One region of the Paenibacillus sp. NPDC056722 genome, then DNA from elsewhere that is predicted to be linked to it. Evidence: riboswitches for the same ligand, from Rfam matches in the RefSeq annotation. Region 1 holds a riboswitch; each other region holds the start of a gene.
What was found. Region 1 has a riboswitch for cyclic di-AMP ahead of ACFRAM_RS00570 (APC family permease). Riboswitches for the same ligand answer to the same signal wherever they lie in the genome.

Region 2: it holds a riboswitch for cyclic di-AMP, as region 1 does, so the genes downstream of both, ACFRAM_RS23170 (hypothetical protein) here and ACFRAM_RS00570 (APC family permease) in region 1, are expected to answer to the same signal.
Region 3: it holds a riboswitch for cyclic di-AMP, as region 1 does, so the genes downstream of both, ACFRAM_RS27525 (C40 family peptidase) here and ACFRAM_RS00570 (APC family permease) in region 1, are expected to answer to the same signal.
Region 4: it holds a riboswitch for cyclic di-AMP, as region 1 does, so the genes downstream of both, ACFRAM_RS27315 (resuscitation-promoting factor) here and ACFRAM_RS00570 (APC family permease) in region 1, are expected to answer to the same signal.

Annotation. Positions count from the first base shown of each region.
Region 1 covers NZ_JBHTYV010000001.1:111,772-114,875, reverse strand. The annotation lists gene ACFRAM_RS00580 (DsbA family protein) at 82-837, shown strand; gene ACFRAM_RS00575 (disulfide oxidoreductase) at 839-1,285, shown strand; cyclic di-AMP (ydaO/yuaA leader) riboswitch at 1,500-1,657, shown strand; gene ACFRAM_RS00570 (APC family permease) at 1,783-3,104, shown strand, end outside.
Region 2 covers NZ_JBHTYV010000012.1:112,946-116,049, reverse strand. The annotation lists gene ACFRAM_RS23180 (hypothetical protein) at 1-366, opposite strand, end outside; gene ACFRAM_RS23175 (hypothetical protein) at 640-939, shown strand; cyclic di-AMP (ydaO/yuaA leader) riboswitch at 936-1,122, shown strand; gene ACFRAM_RS23170 (hypothetical protein) at 1,328-1,747, shown strand; gene kdpF (K(+)-transporting ATPase subunit F) at 1,873-1,950, shown strand; gene kdpA (potassium-transporting ATPase subunit KdpA) at 2,009-3,104, shown strand, end outside.
Region 3 covers NZ_JBHTYV010000021.1:25,015-28,118, reverse strand. The annotation lists gene ACFRAM_RS27530 (C40 family peptidase) at 1-177, opposite strand, end outside; cyclic di-AMP (ydaO/yuaA leader) riboswitch at 182-323, opposite strand; gene ACFRAM_RS27525 (C40 family peptidase) at 705-1,187, opposite strand; cyclic di-AMP (ydaO/yuaA leader) riboswitch at 1,191-1,328, opposite strand; gene ACFRAM_RS27520 (hypothetical protein) at 1,546-2,376, opposite strand; gene ACFRAM_RS27515 (M1 family metallopeptidase) at 2,388-3,104, opposite strand, start outside.
Region 4 covers NZ_JBHTYV010000020.1:48,136-51,239, forward strand. The annotation lists gene ACFRAM_RS27315 (resuscitation-promoting factor) at 28-1,191, opposite strand; cyclic di-AMP (ydaO/yuaA leader) riboswitch at 1,475-1,702, opposite strand; gene ACFRAM_RS27320 (TatD family hydrolase) at 1,902-2,672, opposite strand; gene ACFRAM_RS27325 (HD domain-containing protein) at 2,727-3,104, opposite strand, start outside.

The DNA.
Region 1 (3,104 bases):
TTGCCAAGGTGAGTTCTTTAATTATATAATTTTAAAATATTATACTATGCCCGTCCTTAATGGACAGAAAGGAACCGATCCTTGAGCAAACCTAAGAAGAAGAGTCCAGCGGCTTCTCAATTGAGCAAGCAGGAGAGAGACCGCACCAAGCAAGATAAACAGAAACAGACGAACAGAATGTTTATTATCGGTACAATTGTCTTTGTAGTCATTATTTTTGTAGTCCTATTTATGATGGCAGCGAAGGATACTTCCTCCACCACCACAACTGCAGCGCCAACGAGCTTCAATTACAGTGAGCTGCCGAGACTGGGTAAAGAGGATGCACCGGTCAAAATTGTTGAATTTGGAGACTTCAAATGTCCCGCTTGTGCCCAGTTCACGGGGTTGATCAAACCGCAAATCGTGAAAGAGCTGGTAGAGCCAGGAAAAGCCTCTTTTTATTTTGTAAATATGGCCTTTATCGGTCCTGATTCCGAAACAGCTTCACTTGCTGCCCTGTCCATTTACCATCAGAATGCGGATGAGTTCTGGAAGTTCTTTGATGCCGTATATGCAAATCAAGGCGATGAAAATGCTAAGTGGGCGACTGAGGATTATCTTGTTGGCTTAGCTGAGAAGGAGAAGCTGAACATTGATCTGGAGCTGCTGCGCAAGGACATCAAGGAACGTACGTATTATGACGAATTGAAGCGTGACATCAAGACAGCATCTGACGCAGGGGTTAATAATACGCCAACCATCTTCATTAATGGCGTGAAATCCGCAGAGCCGTTTAACTTTGACGCTATTTCGGCGGAAGTGAATACTGCAGCCAAAGCGGCGGAGGCCAAGTGAAATGAGTAAATTCTCCCTATTTTGCCGCCGTAACGCTCTTTATCTGGCCTGGTTTGTGTCAGTAGTGGCCGTGGCAGGCAGCCTTTATCTAAGTGAGGTTCTAAAGTATGAGCCCTGTAAGCTCTGCTGGTTCCAGCGCATTTTTATGTATCCCCAGCTATTTCTGCTAGGCATTGCCACGTACCGGGGAGACAAGCGCATTATTCCTTATGTGCTGCCACTGAGCATTATCGGGGGAAGCATTTCACTGTATCATTACGCAGAACAGAAAATTCCAGCTCTTAGCAAGATTATTCCCTGCACAGTGGGAGTTCCTTGCAACAAAGATTATTTGAATTATTTTGGTTTTATCACGATTCCTTTTATGGCGCTAATCGCCTTTGCCTTGATCACGGTTTTGCTCTGGTTCGGCCGTAAGCCGCTGGAGCAGGAAACAGAAGAAGCATAAGCAAGTACAACCAAAAAATATTCCCTGCTGATTCGTCACAAATAACGTCAAAATGTTATAAAAACACGGGCCGAAGGGATAATAGAAGAGAATGAAAGAGCGGACAGTTCCCGATATAAAATTTGCGGGTTTTGAATGTTTTTTCATTCTTTTTTCATTTTTTTCACCGCTTTACTGGATGCACTTTGTAGACTAATATTAGACCTTGTGAGAAGTTGAATATGCGCTGAATTTTCCTAGGAAAAACGGGGGAACCAATCTTGGCATAACGATGCCAAAGGGGTGAATCGGAAGCGGCCTATACGGCCGAACCGTAGGGCTACCACAGCCCGAATCCGCCAGCTAACCTCGTAAGCAAAAGTGGGATAATGACCATGCCCCAGGCATGCGGATCATTTCCGTATGCTTGTTTTTGTGCCTGCATTTATGAAATCCACCCGTGAAAACGGCGCACGGTATGACCGATTCAACTCACAAAGAGAGGAACTGTTTCTACAATGGTAAGCAAAGTAAAACGACTTTTGATCGGGCGTCCGATGAAATCCAACGAACTCGATCATGAAAAGTTATCCAAGGTGAAAGCACTGGCTGTTCTGTCTTCAGATGCGCTCTCGTCTGTAGCCTACGGAACGGAACAAATCCTGATTGTACTGGTCGCCGCGGGGTTCACTGCGATCTGGTACTCACTGCCAATTGCACTTGCCGTATTGGGACTGCTGGCGATTCTGATTTTATCATACCGGCAGACGATCTTTGCTTATCCACAAGGCGGCGGTGCTTATATCGTAGCTAAGAACAATCTAGGCGTTCCGACCGGGCTTTTGGCTGGGGGCTCTTTGCTCGTGGATTACATTTTGACGGTTGCCGTAAGTGCGTCAGCAGGGACAGATGCGATCACATCGGCTTTTCCAAGCTTGCATGGTCATACCGTTCTTATTGCAGTTACCGTAATTATCATCCTAACGATACTTAATCTACGCGGTGTAACAGAATCCGCATCTTTCATTGCTGTTCCAGTATACCTGTTTGTTATTTCCATTTTTGTCTTGATTATTTCAGGGGTTATAAAATATGCTACGGGCGGTGCGCATGCCCATGTCCCCGAGATCGGGACTGCGGTATCCAATGTCAGCTTGTTCCTGCTCTTGAAGGCCTTTAGCTCTGGCTGTTCGGCTTTGACCGGGGTTGAGGCTGTATCCAATGCTATTCCGAACTTTAAAGCGCCTGCTGAGAAAAACGCGGCAAAAACCCTAATGGCCATGGGCCTCATTCTAGGGATTATGTTCACAGGTATAACCGTCCTGGCTTACTGGTATGGCATTGTGCCCGATGAGAAAGCTACCGTCGTATCCCAGATCACGGAATCCACCTTTGGACGCGGCGTGCTGTATTTCTTCATTCAAGGGATTACCGCTGTCATTCTGTTCCTGGCAGCCAATACCGCTTACTCAGCGTTCCCGCTGCTCGCCTGTATGTTTGCCAAAGACAAATACATGCCGCATGCGTTCATGGTTCGTGGAGACCGGCTCGGTTTCTCGAATGGGATTATTTTCCTCGGTGTGATGTCTGCACTACTGGTAGCCGCATTTCACGGGAATACAGAAGGTCTGATTCCACTGTATGCTGTCGGTGTGTTCATTCCGTTTACATTGTCTCAGCTGGGCATGATGGTTCGCTGGTACAAATTGAAGCCGGCAGGCTGGAAAAGTAAATTTGCTGTCAACACAATCGGCATGCTGACGACATTAACGATTACCTTGATTTTCATCATCACCAAATTCTCCAGTGTGTGGATGGCCTTTCTCTTCCTGCCAATCGT
Region 2 (3,104 bases), on a different contig from region 1:
CTCCTGCCGGAACATTCCGGCAAGGACAGGCGGGTACAGAGTTGCCTGCAAATCCTGCAAGGCGGTCTGTACCATTGCAAACTGGCTCGGTTGCCAGCTCTGGCTGGTAACCTGCGTAACCCCGACAGCTTCACTCAGGCTACATTGCCGGATACACCGCAGAAAGTTACCCCATCTTACCAGGTCGACCCCTTTTCCCTCGGCTAGGATGCTGCACAACCCCCAGCCGCAGTCTCTCTGACAGGATAACTTCAGGATGATGTACAATGGTTTTTCACAATCGGCTGTGGAGCCATGGATAGCCGCGGAAGCAGGGACAGCAAAGAGTTCTATTCGTGTCAGCTTATGATGTTGTTCTATGTCCACTTTGAATCCTCCCCGAAGCGGTAGCCCATTTAATAACTATGGCCGCCGTCATCGCAACACAATACGCCAAAGTACACCCGCGTCAGGCTCTTCGGATCCAGAAGTTCTGGATGTGTACCAAAATAATAGTTGTTCATTTCCTTTTAGCTAATGATGTGATCGTAATCCGAATCATACGCCGCACCGCTTTCTTTTGTAAAAAGAGAAAATCTTTCATAGTAACGTCTATCCGCGGAATTTCAGCAACCAAGGGAGAGAAAGGGGACTAAAAGCATGTTTATTGCCCGTTATGAGGCCTCTATCTTCCTCAAGCACCGCTTTTCATATTTACACGGAAAACGGGCGAAAACCTTGAAATCCCATCCTTTGGAGAAAAAGATTTCTGATCTGCCTAAAATTTTCGATAATCGTGACAAAAACGTGAAAATAGGAGAAATAGAGAGATTGAACATCAAGAAAGCGCTACCTGATATGAAAAGGGTTTTCTTTATGCATTATTTTGGCATCCTTGACGTTTTACAAGAATTCCTGCGCGAGAGTATGATTACATCTGTTTCAACCACAACCGAATAGTTGATCCGCTTAATTTCCGTCAAGGAAAGCGGGGGAACCAACAATCGGCAGCCGATGTGAGAGTCGGAGCCGGTTATGGGGTGAATCCTGTATGGATGCGTCAAATGTGCATCTGTGCGGGTAGGGCGACTCTCACCGCCCGAATCCGACAGCTAACCTCGTAAGCGTATGTAGAGAGGATGAGTGCAATGTGACCGTTAGCGAGCCACAGAGGTAATCCTTTGTGGTTTTTTGCTGTGCTTTTATAAGCAAAACGCTTGTAAGGCAGCGTCTGGTGACGTGACACAGCCACAGATGGCTGTGCCCGAAAATGACGATAGGTCATGATCCTTTCGGAGATTTTCGTTGCCTCCTTGTTGTTGTACTAGAGCAGGAGGAGATAAGAGATATGGCGGATCAGATAGAATATGTGCTGGTATGCGCACCGACAAAAGCCGGAGAGCATTTTATCAAGATTTTAAAATTTAGAGGCATCCCTGTAGCAGGGTTGACGAACAATCAGGAGGAGAAGGAGCGTTTAGAGGAACTGGGAGTTGAGAACACTATTCTTGTAGATACCCGTCACCAGAAAACGTGGTTTCGTCCATCTTTTCCAGTAAGCCGTGTCTATCTGTTCGAGAGCAGCTTTACGCTGTGCTGCCGTTACATCCAGATGTGCCGGGCCTGGACCACACAGCCCATCTTTGTCATCACATCCTCCTTGAATCCCAGATTGGTCTATAAAAGACTGGGTGCAAGTTATGTCATCTATTCCCATAGCGGGGATGCCGTTTTTTTGGCGGATAAATCATCCCGTGATCAGGGATAAACAAAGGGGCTGGAAACAATGCTGGACCTGTATATGATTGCTGCGCTGGCCGTTACGTACGGCTTATTCTATGGATTTGTACAATGGTGTTCGAATGTAGCCCGGGATGCAGGGGGGCATGAGCGGTGATTGTGATTATTGCTGTGACTTTGCTGCTGTTCATCTATCTGGTATATGCGCTGATTCACCCGGAGAAATTTTAGCTACATCTAACGCTAGGAATGGGAACAGAAATAGAAGTCTTGCTAAGGAGGGACATTCATGGGCACTCTGCAAATGGTCGTAGTTATCTTAATCCTGCTGCTTCTGGTGAAGCCAGTGGGCACCTATGTGTATCATGTATTTTCGGGTGAGCCGAATCGCACAGACCGATGGTTTGGTCGTACAGAGAATGGCATCTACCGCCTGATAGGGCTGAAGCAGCGCGAAGGGATGTCCTGGAAGAAATACGCGCTAAGCTTCATTTTAACGAATATCGTGCTGGTAGCCTTTAGTTATATCATTCTGCGAGTGCAGCGGGGACTGCCGCTTAATCCAAATGGGATAGGAGATATGGAGCAGACGCTCACGTTCAACACGGTAATCAGTTTTATGACAAATACGAATCTTCAGCATTACAGCGGAGAGACTGGTTTGTCCTATTTCTCGCAAATGGCTGTGATTACGATGATGATGTTCACCTCTGCTGCCAGCGGCTTCTCCGTGGCGATAGCGTTTGTCAGAGGAATCACCGGGCGGGAATCGTTGGGGAATTTTTTTGAAGACTTTGTAAAAGCACATGTGCGGATCTTTCTGCCGCTGGCATTATTGGTAACGCTGATTCTGGTGGGCTTGCATGTGCCGCAGACACTGAAGCCTACGCTTGACGTCACAACACTTGAGGGCCAGACGCAACACATTGCGATAGGGCCTGTGGCTTCACTGGAATCGATCAAACATCTCGGAACAAACGGTGGCGGGTTCTTCGGGGCCAACTCGGCGCATCCGTTCGAGAATCCAAGTCCGCTTACGAATGTGCTGGAGATTCTTTCGATGTGGATGCTGCCCGCAGCGCTTCCGTACACGTACGGCATGTTTGCCAAAAACAAACGCCAGGGCTGGGTGATTTTCACCGCGATGATGACGCTCTTCGTGCTGCTGCTGGGGCTGAACTATTATGCGGAAACCCGTGGGAATCCGGCGATCAACGCCTTGGGCATCGAATCCTCACAGGGCAGCATGGAAGGCAAAGAAGTTCGCTTCGGGATTCCACAGTCCTCCCTGTTCACAACGGTAACAACCGCGGCGACCACAGGCAGTGTGAACAATATGCATGACACGCTGACACCGCTTGGTGAGATTACGCCGCTGGCGCTTA
Region 3 (3,104 bases), on a different contig from region 1:
CATTGTAAAACCAGAGCAATCAAATCCACTTGTAGTCGTGCCGCCAGCTACGTACTTGGTGCCGATAGCCTTGTCAATCACCTTATCCATCTTGGAATCGGCGAAAGCGCTTCCTGCTCCAATAGCGGTAAGCATCATTGAAAAGCCAAGCACTGCTGCTGCTAATTTCTTCTTCAAAAGTGTAAACCCCTTCCAATGCCTACGAGGTTAGCTTAAGGGTTCGGTTGAAGGTCCCCTATGACCCCTCTTCAAACAGGAGGTCAATTCACCCAAAGTGGTTCCCCCGTTTCCCTAATGATTAGGGAACTCGGCATATACCGTTGATTAGAATTAGACTGCTATATGAATACATGACAAAACCTTATAAAAAGGTGACTCAATAATTACAAAAATGTTACTAAAAACTCACTGCGCTAATTGTAACAAACACAGCGTCGCTTGGCAATCATTTATAGCATATTTGTGCGCAAAAAATGGGATTTTAAGAGCGGATTCTCACTATTAACGTTGAAAATAGAGGACAAACTAAATTTTCCAAAATTTATTGAGTTTTTTGGCGCAAAATATGATTCATCTATTCCAAAGAGGTGTATACGTATACTATAAAATAGGAAAAACCCGGAAATTGACTATGATGATAATCAAGTCTCCGGGCACAGTATAGGTATGAGGTTAAATGGAATGATTGTATTTTAGAGGTTAGTTTAGTCGTAGGCAACCGCTTTATAAGCAGTTGTGCTCATGATTCGTTTGGCACCAATGTAGCGATCAGCCCAGTATTTCTCACTCAGTGAGCTAATAATGACACCGTGGGAAGATGAGGATTGAGCAAATTTACCATTGCCGACGAAGATACCGACATGAGATACACCGTTGCCGAGTGTGTTGAAGAATACGAGGTCTCCTGGACGCATTTGACTGCGAGAGATGGAGGTTCCTGCGTTATATTGCGATTGGGATGTGCGCGGCAACGAAATGCCGATGCTTTTGTATACATATGTAGTGAATCCAGAACAATCAAATCCGGCCGTGCTTGTTCCTCCAGTTTTGTAGGAGGTTCCGAGGGTTTTTGTAATAACCGTGTCCATTTTGGAGTCTGCTGAAGCGCTATTGGTTCCGATACCGATGGCGAGTGACAAACCTAGTGTGGCTGTAACAATGATTTTCTTAAAATTCTGTCTGTTCAAAAGATGTACTCCTTCCAAGGCCTGCGAGGTTAGCTTAAGGGTTCGGTAGAAGGTCCCCTATGATCCCTCTCTTACGAGATCAATTCACCCAAAATATGGTTCCCCCACTTCCCGGTGCAAGGAATTCGGCGTTTTATGCACCTAAAGTGTGACGTATCGACAACTGCATACATGACATAAGCGTAGATATTAAGAAATACCTTCAAAAGATTACAAAGTTGTTACTAGTAGTACAGAAGCCATTGTATCAAACCCGTTACCATTTTGCAAATCGCTCTGCTGAAGATGACAAAAAAAGAGTCGCGGCTCCTGTTATCCAGGAACAGTGACTCTTCTAATATGCCCTGAGGGGACGGATTTATTGTGGAAATGCTTTACTTCTCCATAGGTCATATTGAGCCGCAATGCCCCACAATTTGAGGAGTGTGGACGGGAGCGGAAGGAGTTGGCGGATCAGGAGTGCAGGCAAGCCAGGGAAGTAAATAATCCCCAAGGCGTAGAACACCAAGAGCAGCAGACTGCCTGCTCCCATCACGATTGATACCCCTATCGCGGTGAGAAGGCACCGTAGGGCGATTAGCAGGGAGGAGAACATGCCAGTTCCGGCTGTATAACCAAACTGCATGTACAATAGCAGCAAGCGGATAACATATACATAGGCACACCAAGCCAGAATATAGGGAACACCGTTCAGCAGCAGCTTATAGTCCATTAAAGACGACAGCAGCAGTGCATATATCTTGGGTGCGAACCAGTAAACGGGCAGGAGGGCGAGTAGCCACTCTACCAGGCTGAAGATCAGCACGGACAGACCATGCTTTTTCATGCCGGGGAAAAAGAACAGACCGCGTTCTCCTGAGCGCTCCTGATGCAGCTCATGAAGCAGACCCGCCCGAATGAACGGGGAAATGAGCAGTCGCAGCAAGGTTAACCCTAACAGCAGGCATAGCCAGCGCTGTACGTCAGGGTCGGAGGTAAGACTATGCTGACCCTCGATGTAGAACAGCAGCCTGGCCATACCGCTGCCCCCCGCGTTGTGGTCGGGATACCGCAGTAGGACTGATACTACGGCCTCCCGTACTAAACCATACATAAAATAGCCCCAGAGCAGCCGGTAGATGAATAGCAGTATCAGAATATAAGTTTGCTCCTTCAAACTTTGCCAGCCGCGAATAATTGATGTTTTCAAGCTCATCCACCTCACCAGACCAGAGTTCCAAGCACAGTTTCAAGCAGTTTCGACAAGGTTAGCGTCCAGCGGGAGAGGGTATCCGGCTTGATCTCCGCCAGCCTGAAATTGTTGATATGTTTGTTCTCCAGCAGAAGGGTGTGCTGGGGATCGATCTCTGCCGACAATAGCGGGGAGCTGGAGATCAGCTGGAACGCTGTATTCTTGTTGTCCCCATTCCAGACTCGCTCCACGGTGTGGCCATCAGAGAAGGTGAATTTAATGGGGACATTCGCGTAGTGGCTACCTCTGTTGCTGACCTTTACGATGGATTCGTAGCCTTGGCCGGTGCCGGCATTTTCTTTGGTACGCATCTGGATATCGTCGATCGAGAAATCAGGAGCTCCGCCGTCATAGATATAAAGATCGAAATAGTTCTGCCATGATTTCTTGGTCACGTTCTCTACGACCTTCTGAAAATCACGGGTAGAGGGATGGCGGAACCGGTATTTATTCGCATAGGTGGACAGGATGGTATCCATAGTTTTAGTGCCGACCTGCCGTTCGATGTCTTTCAGCACCAATTTGCCACGGAGGTAAACATTCTGGGTATAAGCATTTGCTCCGCTATATTTCCAGGTTTCCAGTGTGAGGGCCTGAGGAGAGGTCACCAGGCTGGCTTGAATGGGCAGATTGGCCATCACACCGTATTCTTGCTCCATTAGACGGTCTTCGGCATAGGAGGTGAA
Region 4 (3,104 bases), on a different contig from region 1:
TCAACCTAATTTTGCAAAAGCCAGGACTTAGTTAAGCTCCGGTTTTACAGGTCCAATCACATACACCGTACGCGACTTGCGTCCGAAGTTACGTGCATGGTTCAACGAATCGTAGTAGACATCCACCTTATTGCCTTTGATAGCACCACCAGTATCTTCTGCACGGCGGAAGCCAAGGCCTTCGATATATACCCACCAACCGATAGGAATTACATTAGGGTCCACTGCAATCGTACGTCCTTCCGTTACGCGTGTGCCGGAGGCGGTACGAGTTCCAATGCCCGGTTCTTCTGAAGAATAAGCAGTCATCGAGACGTTCTTGATTAATTTCTTGTATTCAAAATTGACGCCCGATTTAGTGGCGACATTGCTGCTCTTGGCACTGGTTTTTGTTGAAATGGTAGCATTAGCTGTTTTGGAAGTTGTTGTTTGGGCCACTGTAACAGGTTTAGGGAGAGGCTTTGTGCCAACGGCGATAATCTTGTCTTTGGTCACCGTCTGAACTTCTTTCCCAACCATACGCATGGAAGCCAGTTCACCGTCTTGATAAATCTTTTCGATGTGCTGGATCATGACGCCTGGTGCGCCCGCCTGTGCCACTCTAACTGTTCCCTTGGTAAGGGAGGGGTCTGCCGTCTTGATGACTCGATATGGCAAGTTCGTTGTCCGTTGTACAGTTTGTTTGTTAATGCGGACAATCTTGATATCCATATTGGCAGAGATAGTGGTATCTAGCGAAGGGAAAATCTTATCATGGCCTTCGAGGGCAATACCCAGCTTCTTGATGGCCTGACCGATTGTTTTCTCGGTCGTATAAAAAATCTTTTTTGCACCATCCGCAGTAAGACTGAATGGCTGCGCACGGTTAATCACGACACGGTCGCCGTCTTTTATTTCATCACTAAGGCCTATAGATAGTTGATCATGCGGCTGCAGCGAAATTTGCTCTTTTGCTAGTGCATCACTGAGAATCGCTTCACGCGTTTCCAGAGACTGCGTTTTCCCGTCAATTACTAAAGTGATCTGCTTGCTGCTTTGACCGTGCACGTACAGCAGAATGATCAGCGTGATCAAAATCGATAACACGCCGGCAAGTGAAAGTACGCGAAAGTTCACTTGTTCCCACCGTAAAGCGTAAGACCTGCTGGATGATTGCGAATCATGGGATACTTCTGGTTGGAATACGCCCATTCTCTCCATCCTCCTTACATAGCCCCGTCGTCAGCTGTATACCAAGATGACTGTTATCATTCGGACGAAACTATTCGAGATTGTCACAGGACACGCTATTTGCAATACCTTTGCGTCTCCTGCTCATGGATCGCCTGCCCGGCATAGTGCTCCCCCCACATCTGTTATATAACAGTATGCAGGGTACATGCGCAATATTCAAAATAAAAGAAGCCTAAAAGAGTTCTATGAGGACTCTTTCGTGGCTTCTCCGATGTCAGAATACGCGGCTCATGCACGAGGTTTCCTCTCTTACTTTCGCTTACGGGGTTAGCTGTCGGGTTCGGACGAAAGAGAGACGCCCTATCTCGGGTCACCCGCTCACGGCGGTTGCCCTAAAATTCACCCCAAAGACCACGTGAAGAAATCAACTACTGTCTGCGGCATTCTAAGCTGTACTTGATGTGCTCTGTATACGGCAAACAATATTGGTTCCCCCGTTCTCCATACGGAGACTCAGCGAGACGATCCATGATAGCGTGGGCTGTCACTGTAACAACAGCTCACTGCACTGAAAAGATGATATCCTGTTTTGATGCATGTTGTAAAGGACGATTCAACCACGTTTACGCAAATATATGGTTAAAATATTGTAATATTCGGCTGTTTTTTTGTTAAAAAAGTTTAATACATCGGCTATACTCTATTTTTCACCGTGTTTCCTCCCGATTTCACTCAATGCCAAATCGTTCCAGTGCGTTCGCATACGTAATTTCAGCCAATTCCTCCCAAGTTATCCCTTTAATTTCTGCCGCAGCTTCTGCCACCAACTTGACATGAGCGCTCTCATTTCGCTTCCCACGGAAGGGGTGTGGCGTCAGATACGGGGAGTCTGTTTCGATCAATAAACGGTCCAGCGGCGTCTGCGCCAGCACCTCTTTGGGAACCCTTGCATTCTTGAACGTTATCGGTCCTCCGAAGGATAAGTGGAATCCCAAATCCAGGCACATTTTCGCTGTTTCCCAGCTACCCGAGAAGGAATGCATTACACCGCCAACCTCGTTAGCCTTCTCCTCGCGAAGAATTCGCACTACATCCTCATGGGCATCCCGATTATGAATACAGATTGGCATTTTCAGCTCGCGGGCTAGTCCGATCTGCTTGCGGAAGACCTCGTGCTGCACGTCCTTCGGTGAGGTATCCCAGTAATAATCGAGTCCGATCTCACCAATGGCGACGACCTTTTTGTGGCTGCATAGCGAGGCAATCCAATCAAGGTCCCCCTCCTTCATGTCAATCGCATCCTGTGGATGCCACCCCACTGCTGCATAAATATAATCATACTTTTCTGCGAGCTGCATCGTGGTTGGGATCGTCTCCCGATTGAATCCGATATTAATCATTTTGCTGACACCGGCCTCTACCGCACGAGCAATGACCTGTTCGCGGTCCTCGTCGAATTGCGGAGCATCCAGATGGGTATGTGTGTCGAATAAGTACATGTACTGTTGTCCTCCCGGTCTTGGTCTCTATGTTCAAAAATAACTATTTAATCTTTATTTTGCGAATATTTCAGCAACAGAGTCAGGCAGTTGTGAAAGCGCCTTATTCAGCTTATCTTGAGGAAAATATAGGTGATATCTTCCACGGTGAATGCCGCTGATGGAACGTACAATATCTGAAACCTCCGAGATTTCACGGAGCCGATCCTTCCGGTCAAGCAGCAATATTTGATTGCTGTCAAAACCCTCTCCTGGACGAAACACATCATACGGAAGGTCTGACGGAAAATCAATTTCCAGATCATATTCCGGGTCCAGCCCGGCTCCCGCAAAACTGCGGCGGATTTCGTCAATCGTCTCCGGATTGAGACTCTCCGTCTCCACATATTTATACAGTTTACGATGAATAAACCGGCTGCACAAGTCGCTTAG